3 regions of the Magnetospirillum sp. XM-1 genome follow, and region 3 is predicted to be linked to each of the others. Evidence: riboswitches for the same ligand, from Rfam matches in the RefSeq annotation. Region 3 holds a riboswitch; each other region holds the start of a gene.
The links. A riboswitch is a leader RNA that binds a small molecule or an ion and turns the genes downstream of it on or off. The one in region 3 is predicted to bind cobalamin.

Region 1 (3,961 bases), 1.6 Mb from region 3:
AGGTTGTCGGGCTGCTTGGGGGCCGCCGGCTCGTATTCCAGGACCCAGGACTTGGCGTTGCCACCCCGGCCCGATTGCATGGCGGTCTTGGCGGGGCGATAGATGCGGACCTGCATCAAAGTCTCTCCTGCTGGTCTGGACGTCCTGGTTGCGGGCGGGGCCTTTGAAAATCAAGGGGTTGTCACCCCCTGCCCGGCTCCGCCCGCAAGGTATAATCGACGCCTGGGGAATCCGCAAGAACCTACAGCTTGAACACGGTCCGAAGGCCCACCACCGTGGCGTCGGGAATGGTCTTGGACGAATTCTCGGGCAGCGTGGTGGTGCCGCCGGGATGGACCACGTACTGCAGGTCGGGAACGATGGTCAGCCAGGGCGTCGCCTGATAGCGGTAGCTCAGCTCGATGGCCGCCTCGTAATCGTGGTCGGGGGCGGTAGCGGTGCCGAAGCGCCTTGCGTCGGAATCGCGGGCGGCCAGCGCCGGGCTCATGCGGCCGAAGGCGAAGCCGATGGCGGCGACGTCGTCGTCGCGGCCTTCCAGCGGCCCCTTATAGGCCAGGCCGGTATCGAAATAGAACGGCATCTGGTTGCGGTCCTCGGGCAAGGCGGTGACCCGCAGGAAGGCCGACAGCCCCAGATCCTCGCTCCCCGCCTCCTTGTAGAGCATGCCGTCGTAAATGCCGTAGACCGCCCAATTGCCGCGATGGTTCCTGGCCGAACCCGCCGCGCTGCTTCCCAGCGACACGCCCGAATCGTCGTAACGCTGGTCGGTGGCGCGGCCGCCGTAATACCAGCCGCCCAGCTTGAACATGGTGGGCAGGCCGGCGGCGCCCTTGGCCTGGTTGAGGCCGTATTGGGTCTCGAACATCCACATGGGCGCCCCGTCGACGGTGTAGTCCACGCCGCTGCGGTTGCGCTTCTGGGCGTCGTTGCCGGCATTGGTTCCGGGCGCCACGTTGCCGGTGAAGAGCCCCGCCTGCACTGCCAGTTCCTCGGTGGCCTGGACCTTTAGCCGGGTGCCCAGGTTGGACAGGGGATAGCCGCCGCCGCCCGAGGGCAGGTTGGCGGCGAAGGACGGCGGCCAGCCGAAGGCGGAGTTGACGAGGTTGGTGGCCACCACCGAGTTGAAGAACTCCTCCTGCATGGGCAGCTGGCCGAAGCGCAGCGACACCTTGTCGTCCAGCACGCTCTGCTGCAGCCACAGGGAGAACAGCCGGGTCGAGGGCGCCGCCTCGATGTCGCGCACCGGAATCAGGTTGCCGATGAAATTGGCCGACAGCTGGCGCCCCTGGACATGCAGGCCGGTGACGTGGAAGGCGCCGCCCTTCCAGCCCACCGCCTGTTCCAGGTCGGCGTCCACGTCCACCTGCAGCAGGGCGTTGCCCACGGCGCGGCGCTTGATGCCGCCCGATGGGTTGCCCAGCATCTCGGCGGTGTAGGCGGCGTTCACCTTGACGCCCCGCTCGGCCAGATGGGTCCGCAAGCCGCCCCAGTCGCCGGTCAGGGTGTCGCGCTCCCACAGCCCCTTGACCGCCTCGGCGGTCTCGGCCTCTTCGGCCCGCGACGCGGTGAAGGTCAGGCACAATCCGGCGGCGACGGCCACTCCGATGGCGAAATTTCCAGTCTTCATGTCTAAATCCACCCTACAAGAATGCGGCGCAGGTCCACCTGCATCCGGGACACCCCGCCCGGAGAAGCGCGCGCACGCGATGATGATGGCAGGTCTCCTGGCTCGCGGGTCAAAGGTCCTGCCCCTGCCTTCCCGGTTCGACACGGCCCCCCGGTGGATGTCGGGGCCGAAACCAGTGGCGTTCCTAAGCGGGCGGGACCTCTCCGCATACAGTTGCGGGGGCAGCCGCGGGCTGGGGGCGTCGAAGCCCTTGACCGCGTTCCCTTTTCACCTCGGGCTCCCATGGGGAAGCCGTCGGAACCATCAAGCCCGAGGTGTAACCGCGCCCCGATGGGAATGCAAGAAATATGTTATACTATAACGTTCGGCCGGGAGGATCATGCCGGGCATCTATGTCGGGGTTCGATTGGACCTGGGCCGGAGGTTGGGGTAAATTCCGCGCCGAACGGAGGTCTTCAGGGATGAAGCGGTCGGATTTGCCCGAGGCGGAAAAGCCAGCGCACCACGCGTCGGACGCGGATGGCGACGGGGTAGCGCCTCCGGCGGCCGAGGGCGGCTGGCTGACCGTCAGCGAGGCGGCCGAGCATTCCGCCCCGGCCGGCGCAAGCAGCCTGCTGGCCCCGCTGCGCCAGGGCCTGGGCCGGCTGGCCGCCAGCTGGCGCTATCTTGCCGACCCCGCCGAGCGCCACGCCCTGGCCCAGCACGCCCGCAACGGCCTGGCCCGCCTGATCCGGAGCGCCAGGGGACCGGCCATGACCGGCGGCATGGACGCAGGCGGCGCGCCCCCCGTGCTTCCGTCCGAGATGTCCGAACCCGACGCCGTTCCGGCCTTCGACCCGGAAGCGGCGCTGGAGCGCCTGCGCTCGGCGCTGCGCCAGTTGCCGGACAAGGGCGAGGTGGTGGTCCCGGGCAATCTCCAGTCCCTCGACCGCCTGCTGGCCGATCCGCCGCCCGCCATGGATTTCCAGGCCGCCGACCTGCTGCACGATTGCTTTCCGCGCGGCACCCGGCATTCCGGCAATCGGGTGCTGCTGGCCGTCGCCCGCAACCTGACCCGCAATTTCGGCCGCCCCGGCCGCCTGCCCATGACCAGCGGCAAGGCCTGGACCATGCTCGATCCCGCGGTGTTCGGCGACCAGATGGCCGCCCAGCTGGCCGAGATCAGCGATTTCGTCCTGACCTGGCAGGCCCAGGAAAAGAGCTTCCTGATCCTGGAATTCGCCGAGGTGGAGCTGATCGAATACCTGTTCGAGCACCTGCACCCCAGGCGTCACGGCGCGCTGCTGATTCGGGTGATGGACTTCAAGGTGCTGTCCACCCGCCGCGCCGGGCTGCTGCGGCGCATTCCGGCCCGCGTCCGGCGTTTCGTCCAGCACACGGCGGGGGCGGCGCCCTCGGTGCCGCTGGGCTATGCCAGGGATTCCGCCGTCCTGCTGGAACATATCGAAAAGCGGATCTCCTTCCGGCCGGTCACCGAGGCCGCCGCCACGGCGCGGGCCGAAGTGGAAAAGATCATCGCCCGCCTGTCGCCCCCAGAGCAGGAGGCCTCCTTGCGCCTGGCGCCGGCCGCCGCCGCCCGGGAGCCCGACAAGCCCGGCCTGGACCAGATCATGCAGGCCCTGGGCGCCTCTGCCCAACCCGCCGCCGCCCCACAGCCCGACGCGACCCCCGGCCGGATTTCCGCCACCCCCTCGGCGCCCCAGCCGGTTCAGGCGGTGTCGGTGGCCGCCACGCCTCATCCCACCGCGTCCCTGCCGGTTCCCGCCGTTCCCAAGCGGACGCGCTTCGGCAACCGCCAGAAGACCGAGGCGGTGATGCGGGTGCTGGCGGGGGAAAGCCGCGAACAGGTGGCCGCCGCCCTGGGGGCCACCCCCGAACTGGTGGAAAAGTGGCTGGGCGCCTTCCTCAACGGCGGCTCGTCGGCCCTGGCCATCAAGGCCAAGCAGGCCAAACCGCGCCGGACCAGGAAGACATCTCCCCAGCCGGACGCCGCCTCCATCGACGACCTCAAGGCCAAGCTGCAGGCCTTGCTGCAAACCGTCGAGGTGCTGAGTACCCAAATGAACGCGCTGCCCCCGGCCGAGGCGGCTTTGCCGCCGCACGCCCTGCCACCGCCAGCCATCGAGCCCATCCCCGACCCGCCGCCAGCGCCAGCGCCAACACCGGCGCCGCCGGACCAATCCGCCGCGCCCGGCTCTCCGCCGCCGGGATTTCCCGCCGAGGACCCCAACCCGCCACCCCGGCTGAAACGCAGCCGGTCACCCCGGCGACGCTGAGATATCCGGGCGCGATATCGAAACGCCCACACCCATCCTCACGCGAACTTCCGGCGGG
Region 2 (3,961 bases), 2.4 Mb from region 3:
AGGTCACCAGCACCGGAGCGCCCGCCGCCTCCGACAGGCCCTGCTCGATCTCGGGCGAATGCCGGTGGCTGGCGACGCCGTAGGCGTGCATGCCCTCGGTCACCTCGGTGTAGAGGTTGGCCTCCTTGGCGGCGCGTCCGGCGCCCGACACGCCCGACTTGGCGTCGATGACGATGTCGGTCGCCTCGATCAGCCCGGCTTTCAGCAGCGGGATCAGCGGCAGCTGCACCGAGGTCGGATAGCAGCCGGGATTGGCCACCAGCCGGGCCTTGGCCACCGGGCCGCGCGCCAGCTCGGTCAGGCCGTAGACCGCCTGCTTCTGCAAGTCCGGCGCCCGGTGCTCGTGGCCGTACCACTGGGCATAGGTGTCGACGTTGAACAGCCGGAAATCGGCCGACAAATCCACCACCTTGACCGAGGCGGGTAGGGCGGCGATCACCTCCTGGGTGGTGCCGTGGGGCAGGCAGCAGAACACCGCGTCGACGGTCTTGAAGTCCACCTGGTCGATGGCGACCAGGTTGGGCAGCTTGAGGCCGCCCAGATGGGGGAAGACCGAATCCATGGACTGGCCCGCCTTGCGGTCGCCGGTCATCACCTTGACGTGGAAGGCCGGATGCAGCGCCAGCAGGCGCACGAGCTCGGCGCCGGTATAGCCGCTGGCTCCCAAGATGGCGACGGAAACGTCCTTCATGATGACCCACCTTCCTTGGCATTGGGGGGCGGACGATAGCAGGCCCTTTTCAGCGCGACAACCGCCGGAACTTGACGTCTCCATTGCGGTATTGTAGAGCCATCTTTGTCCTGCATCCCGGAACACGGTGAAATTCCGTGGCGGTCCCGCCGCTGTAATCGGGGACACGGACCACAGGGGCGTCCGAGCCCCAGCCACTGGCGATAAGCCGGGAAGGCGTGGTTTCGTGGCTGATCCGAGAGCCAGAAGACCTGCACGGACATGGTTGAACGAGGGGCGAAATCCGATGGCAAAGGGTTTCGGCTGGTGCGCGTCCGCGCCCCGGCCGGAAAGCCCCTTTGGCATACGTTAAGGATTATCGCCATGACCAAGACCGACACCAAGAAGCGTCCCTCCGTCATCGCCGTTCGCAAGACCTGCGACGCCGAGGGCACCGGCCTGTCCCATTACGTCCTGATGGACAAGCAGGTGAAGCGGTGAACCAGGCGGCCCCCATCCGTGGGGGCCGTCTTCCCGACGGCCTCCAGACCTTCGACATCGGCCACGCCGATTACACCGCCCTGATCGACGCCGACAACGCCTTCTGGGCGCTGGTGCGCAAGGACGAGATGGACAATGTCCTGGACGACGGCGCCCTGGAGCGCGACTGGCGGGCCAAGCGGGACGACTTCGCCCGCGAGATGGACATGCTGCGCTTCCATCTCAAGCCCTCGGCGGTCTATTTCAACCCCACCGAACGCTGCAACCTGGACTGCTCGTACTGCTACATCCCGCAGAAGATGCGGCGTACCGGCGAGCATATGAGCCGGGACAAGCTGATGGACGCCATGGTGCGGCTCGACGAGTACTTCTCGCGCACCATGCCGCCCGAAAGGAAGCCGCAGATCATCTTCCATGGCGCCGAACCGCTGCTCAACAAGGACGCCATGTTCGAGGCCATCGACGCCTATTCCGACCGCTTCCGCTTCGGGGTGCAGACCAACGCCACCCTGCTGGACGACGCGGCGGTGGAGTTCCTGACGTCTCGGGGCTGCGGTATCGGCCTGTCGCTGGACGCGCCCAAACCCGAGGTGGCCGACCGCTCGCGCAAGCGCTGGACCGGCGACGGGGTGTTCGCCTCGACGGTGGACGCCATCCGCCGCCTCAAGGGCTATGCCGGCTTCAACGTCATCTGCACCATGAACCGCGAGAATCTGGGCCAGCTGACCGAGATGGTGGAATTCCTCCACGCCGAGGAGGTGCCGGCCTGCATGCTGAACGTGGTCCGCTGCACCCAGCCGGGCGGGCAAGGGGCGTGGGCCGAGGATCAGGCGGTGTCCAGGGCCTATCTGGCGGCCCTGGACCGCACCCACCAGCTTTACCGCGAAACGGGCCGCAAGCTGGTGGTGGCCAATTTCGTCAACATCCTGATCTCCATCCTGGCCCCTACGGCACGGCGGCTGATGTGCGACATCTCGCCCTGCGGCGGCGGGCGGTCGTTCTTCGCCCTGGCGCCCGACGGCTCGCTGTTCCCGTGCTCGGAGTTCATCGGCCTGCCGGCCTTCGCCGGGGGCAACCTGTTTACCGACCGGGTGGAGGACGTGCTGGACAGCCCGGCCTTCAAGCTGGTGACGGGGCGCAAGGTGGAGGACATCAAGGCCTGCTCCACCTGTCCGGTGCGGCATTTCTGCGGCTCGCCCTGTCCGGCCGAGGCGCACGAGGCCAATGGCGGCATGGACAAGATCGGGGCCTATTGCGGCTTCTATCTCGATCAGGCGCAGTACGCCTTCCGCCTGATCGCCGACGGTATCGCCGAGGATTATATGTGGGACGGCTGGGATGACGGCACCGAGACGGCGTTTGCCTTCGGCTGCTGATTTTTCTGCCCTAACGCTTACCGCCGGGGCGGCAGGATTCCTGCTGTCCCGGTCCGGTGGCGGGGGAGACGTTCGGCATATGTCAGAAACCGCAATAAATTTGGAATAGTTTGAATCTGATAGGAAGAGTACGCTCCCAGAGGCTGAATATACTCCTCAGGAGGGGACGAAGATGAAGAAGATGATCATGGCCGCGGTAATGGCGGCGGGTATTGCCCTGACCGGTTCCGCCTGGGCGGCGGGCGCCATCGCGGTCGACGACGCCGACGCGACCAAGGCCAGCGAAGTGGGCTTCGGCGTCGGCAGCGGCGCCACCCGCGAGGAGGCCGGCATCGACGCGGTGCGCGAGTGCAAGAAGGCCGGCAACAGCAGCTGCAAGGTGGCGGTGCGTTACGACACCTGCGGCGCCTACGCCACCTCCAAGGACTACACCGGCGTGGGCTGGGGCAGCAGCGAGGGCGAGGCCAAGGCCAACGCCCTGGAAGCCTGCGGCAAGGGCTGCAAGGTGGCGGTTTCCGACTGCCAGTAAAACCTGATCACTGTTTGGTTGGACGGGGCATAGGCGGCTCTTCGGCTGTCGGCCCCGTTTCGACTTTCTGGGCTTCCGTCTTGGCTGCCTTCTCGGGGGCGGGCAGGGGCTTGGCCTCCACGTCGGGCAGCGGCACGGCGCTGTCGTTGGGGACGGGTTTGGCCGTGGCCGTGGGAACGGCCGGCGGCGGCGTGATGGCGGTGGGGGCGGTCGGGGCCGTCTTGGCCACCGGAACGGCGCCGCCTTCCAGGCGCGGCAGCATGGCGCTCATCACGTTGGTGGCCAGGTTGTGGGCGATGAGCGAAAGCTTGGGCGGTTTGCGCTTCCTCTCGAAGCCGGTCGAGGTGGCCTTGTAGCGCTGGTCTGCGCGCTCGGGGCCGAAGCTTTCGTCGTCCTCGTCGGGCAGGTCGAAGCCCTTGGAGGTGGCGGTGGCCTTGTCGGTCTTCTGCCATTCCTTCAGCGCCCGGCTGTTGACCATGGCCAGCACCCGTCCGGTCTTGACGTCCAGGATGCGGGCGCGCAGCTCGTAGCCGGTGGTGGATTGGGCCGAATCGGCGACCAGAACCTCGACCATCAGGTCGGCCATGGTCTGCATGGCCATTACCTCGACGGTCTTGGGATCGATCTCCTCGGCGCCGGCCCCCATGATGCGGGTGATCATGGTGCGGTCGACCACCTGCGCGTCGGCCTGCAGGAAGGGAGCCAGGAAGCCGTCCTGGAACTCCCACTCCCAGGTTTCCTCCCGCGGCCGGCGCTCGGCGGAATCGCCGGCGCGGCGCTGGGTCTCGGTGACGCTTTGCTTTCCGCCCGACTGCTTGAGGGTCAGGTCGCCCTCGGTGGAATTGCGGCTCTTGTCGGCGGTGACGGTGCGGGTCTCGGAATACC
Region 3 (3,961 bases):
GCGCCGGCCACCATCTCGGCCTGGGTGCCCAGACCGTCCAGTTCGGCGCGGATCAATCCCTGCTTGTAGCGGTCGAGATAGAACACGCCCACCACCAGCACGATGGGCGCCAGCAGGTTGACCAGCAGGATGCGCCGGGTCAGCGGCGAAGCCAGCAGCCGCCAGCGGGGCAGCCGCCGCCTCGGAAGGGTGGGCTCACTCATCCCGATAACGGTATCCGACGCCGTACAGGGTCTCGATCTGGGCGAAGTCGTCGTCCACCTCGCGGAACTTCTTGCGCAGCCGCTTGATGTGGCTGTCGATGGTGCGGTCGTCCACGTAGATGGACTCGCCGTAGGCCGCGTCGATCAACTGGTCGCGGTTCTTGACGTGGCCGGGACGGATCGCCAGGGATTTGAGCAGCAGGAACTCGGTGACGGTGAGGTCCACCGCTTTACCCTTCCAGGTGCAGATATGACGGCCGGGGTCGAGCACCAGCTGGCCGCGCACCAGGGTCTCGCCGCCGGGCTCGGCCGCGCCTTCGGCATTGGCCTCCAGGCGGCGGATCAGGGTGCGGATGCGCTCGATCAGGAGCTTCTGCGAGAACGGCTTCTTGATGTAGTCGTCAGCCCCCATGCGCAGGCCCAGCAACTCGTCGATCTCGTCGTCCTTGGAGGTGAGGAAGATCACCGGAATGGCCGATTGCTTGCGCAGGCGCTGCAGCAATTCCATGCCGTCCATGCGCGGCATCTTGATGTCGAGCACCGCCAGGTCGGCGGGCTGGTTGGTGAGGCCGCGCAGCGCCTCGGCCCCGTCGGTATAGGTGCGCACCTTGAAGCCCTCGGCCTCCAGCGCCATCGAGACCGAGGTCAGGATGTTGCGGTCGTCGTCGACCAGGGCGATGGTATGGGACACGGGAACCCTCCTCACGCTAGACCTAAGGCCATACTTTATCAGGCCGGGAATGGTTTGCATCCCGATCATGGCGAAATTATAGTGCCCGGCGATGGTTCCCCGCGATCCGAGAGGGCGCGGGGTGAAAATGGGAACGTGGTGCGGCGCCCGAAAAGGGGCCAATTCCGCGACTGCCCCCGCAACTGTAGGCGGAGAGGTTCCGGCCCTTGAGAGACGCCACTGGCCCGAAAATGGGCTGGGAAGGCTATGCCGGACCCAACGACCCGCGAGTCAGGAGACCTGCCATCATCGAGAGTCGCTTGCGAGCCCGTTCGGCCGGGGTGTGCCGTCGGGTCAGTTTTCCGTTTCGCGGCGACAGGTGTTGTCTCTCGACGAACGGAGTCTGTTCATCATGCATATCATGGAAGGGTTCCTTCCCGCCCCCCACGCCGTCGCGTGGACCTGCATTTCCGCCCCCTTCGTGGTGGCGGGCGCACGGAGCCTGAAGCGCATCCTGGCCGAACGGCCCGAGGCGCGGCTGAACATCGCGGCGTCCGCCGGCTTCACCTTCGTGCTGTCGGCCCTGAAGCTGCCCAGCGTCACCGGCTCGTGCTCGCATCCCACCGGCACGGCGCTGGGCGCCATGCAGTTCGGGCCCGGCATCATGGCGGTGATCGGGGCCATCGTGCTGCTGTTCCAGGGCCTGCTGCTGGCCCATGGCGGATTGTCGACCATGGGGGCCAACGTCTTCTCCATGGCCGTCGCCGGGCCGTGGGTGGCCTATGGCGTGTGGAAGCTGGCCGGACGCCTGGGCGCGCCGGTGGCCGTGGCTGTGTTCCTGTCGGCCTTCCTGGGCGACCTCGCCACCTATGTGGTGACCTCGTTCCAGCTGGCGCTGGCCTTCCCCGACGCGGAAAGCGGCTTCGTCGGCGCCTTCGCCAAGTTCGGCGGCATCTTCGCCGTCACCCAGCTGCCCCTGGCGGTGGCCGAGGGCCTGGTCACCGTGGTGGTGATGAACGCCCTTTCCAGCCGCACCCCGCGCATCGAAGGAGCCAAGGCATGAGCGCGCGCGCCAATACCCTGCTGCTGGGCGCCGCGGCGCTGATCATCGCCGCCCCGCTGGTCCTCAACCCCGCCGGCCAGTTTGGCGGCACCGACGACGCGGCCAGCGAGGTGGTGTCGTCCTCCAATCCCGGCTACGAGAAGTGGACCGCGCCGTTCTGGCAGCCGTCCAAGGAGATCGAAGGCCTGCTGTTCGCGCTGCAGGCCGCCTTCGGGGCCGGTCTGCTGGGCTATGTCATCGGACGCCGGCACGGCCGGCGGGACAAGTGAGCGAGCGGAGCGAGCGCGGGAGCGTTGAGCGACCCGAAGCGCAGCGGAGGAGCCCAGCCCACGGATGTGGGCGCCCGGCGCTTGAGGGCGTTCAACCATGACGCTGGCCATCGACCGGCTGTCACAGTCGGGACCATGGCGCAAGCGAGCGACCGCCGAGAAGGCGGCGCTCGCCCTTGGCCTGCTGGTCCTGGCCCTGGCGTTGCCCCCTTTGCCGGGGGCGGCGCTGGTCTTGGCCGTCGCCTGGGCGCTGGCCCTGGGGGCGGCGAAGGTGCCGCCGGGCGACTGGCTGCGGCTCAACGTCATTCCGCTGGGCTTCGTGCTGACCGGGGCGGCCACCCTGGCGGTGGACGTGGATTCCCAGGGGCTGCGTCTGGCCGCCGACCAGGGCGCGCGCGCCGCCCAGGTGGTGCTGCGGGCGGCGGCTTGCGTTTCCGCCCTGCTGCTGCTGGCCGCCACCACGCCGGCCCCCGATCTGGTGCGCGGCCTGCGCCGCCTGGGCCTTTCCGCCGAGATCGCCGAGGTCATGCTGCTGACCTGGACCTTCGTGTTCCTGCTGCTCGACCAGGCCGCCGCCATCCGCAATGCGCAGGAGGCCCGTCTCGGCTGGTTCGGGCCCAAGCGGCAACTGCGTTCGCTGGGCCTCCTGATCGCCCAGTTGCTGCCGCGCGCCATGGAGCGCGCCCGGCGTCTGGAAGTGGGACTGGCGGCCAGGGGCTTCGACGGCTCGCTGCCCATGCTGTCCGTGGCGCGTCCGGCTTCGGGGCCGGTGCTGGCGCTGATTTTCGCAGGGCTGGCCGCCCTGGCGGGGGTAAGCCTGTGGCTGGCGTGATTCTCGAGGCGCGTGGCCTCGCCTATGCCTATCCCGGCGGCGTCGCGGCGCTCGCCGGTCTCGACCTCAGGGTGGAGCGGGGGCGGCGTCTCGCCGTGCTGGGGCCTAACGGGGCGGGCAAGACCACCTTGCTGCTGCATCTCAACGGCACCTTGAAGCCCGCCGCCGGCGACGTCCGCCTGGACGGCGCGGCGCAGTCCTATACGCGCTCGGCCCTGACCGGCTGGCGCAAGCGGGTGGGTTTGGTGCTGCAAGAGCCCGACGACCAGCTGTTCGCCGCCACCGTGGCCGAGGACGTGTCGTTCGGGCCGCTCAACCTCGGCCTCGACGAGGCGGAGACCCGCCGGCGGGTCGAGGCGGCGCTGGACGCGCTCGGCATCCTTGATCTGGCCGAACGCGCCACCCACATGCTGTCCTTCGGGCAGAAGAAGCGCGTCGCCATCGCCGGTGCCCTGGCCATGGAGCCCGAGGTGCTGTTGCTCGACGAGCCGCTGGCCGGCCTTGACCACCAGGGAGCCAAGCGCCTGCTCGCCGCCCTGGACCGGCTGGCCCAAGCGGGGACGACCCTGGTCTTCACCACCCACGAGGTGGATTTGGCCTACGAATTCGCCGACCGGGTGGCGCTGTTCCAGGGGGGCAGGGTGATCGCCCAGGGCGAGGCGGCCGAGGTACTGGCCGATCGCGAATCCCTGGCGGCCTGCGGGCTGGAACCGCCCTTGCTGCTGGAGCTGGGGGTGCGGACCCGCGAGGAGGCGTTGGCCTTGATAGCGGCCCGCCGAAAGGTGTATTAGCAAAGCCTCAACAAATGAGGTCTTCCATGCGCATCCTGTTGTCTGCCGCCCTGCTGCTGTCCCTGGCCTTTCCCGCTCTGGCCGAGATCAAGACCATCTCGGCGCCCGAGGCGCTCGCGGCGGCGAAGAAGGG

Region 1: it holds a riboswitch for cobalamin, as region 3 does, so the genes downstream of both, XM1_RS19940 (carbohydrate porin) here and XM1_RS05595 (energy-coupling factor ABC transporter permease) in region 3, are expected to answer to the same signal.
Region 2: it holds a riboswitch for cobalamin, as region 3 does, so the genes downstream of both, cbpA (modified peptide precursor CbpA) here and XM1_RS05595 (energy-coupling factor ABC transporter permease) in region 3, are expected to answer to the same signal.

Annotation. Positions count from the first base shown of each region.
Region 1 is NZ_LN997848.1:4,349,286-4,353,246, forward strand. It holds gene XM1_RS19935 (ETC complex I subunit) at 1-116, opposite strand, end outside; gene XM1_RS19940 (carbohydrate porin) at 242-1,627, opposite strand; cobalamin riboswitch at 1,697-1,947, opposite strand; gene XM1_RS19945 (helix-turn-helix domain-containing protein) at 2,089-3,903, shown strand.
Region 2 is NZ_LN997848.1:3,620,525-3,624,485, reverse strand. It holds gene argC (N-acetyl-gamma-glutamyl-phosphate reductase) at 1-694, opposite strand, end outside; cobalamin riboswitch at 780-965, shown strand; gene cbpA (modified peptide precursor CbpA) at 1,055-1,171, shown strand; gene cbpB (peptide-modifying radical SAM enzyme CbpB) at 1,168-2,547, shown strand; gene XM1_RS16780 (DUF4189 domain-containing protein) at 2,720-3,076, shown strand; gene XM1_RS16775 (hypothetical protein) at 3,084-3,961, opposite strand, start outside.
Region 3 is NZ_LN997848.1:1,170,326-1,174,286, forward strand. It holds gene XM1_RS05585 (stimulus-sensing domain-containing protein) at 1-203, opposite strand, end outside; gene XM1_RS05590 (response regulator transcription factor) at 196-894, opposite strand; cobalamin riboswitch at 970-1,196, shown strand; gene XM1_RS05595 (energy-coupling factor ABC transporter permease) at 1,286-1,936, shown strand; gene XM1_RS05600 (energy-coupling factor ABC transporter substrate-binding protein) at 1,933-2,205, shown strand; gene cbiQ (cobalt ECF transporter T component CbiQ) at 2,303-3,037, shown strand; gene XM1_RS05610 (energy-coupling factor ABC transporter ATP-binding protein) at 3,025-3,828, shown strand; gene XM1_RS05615 (rhodanese-like domain-containing protein) at 3,855-3,961, shown strand, end outside.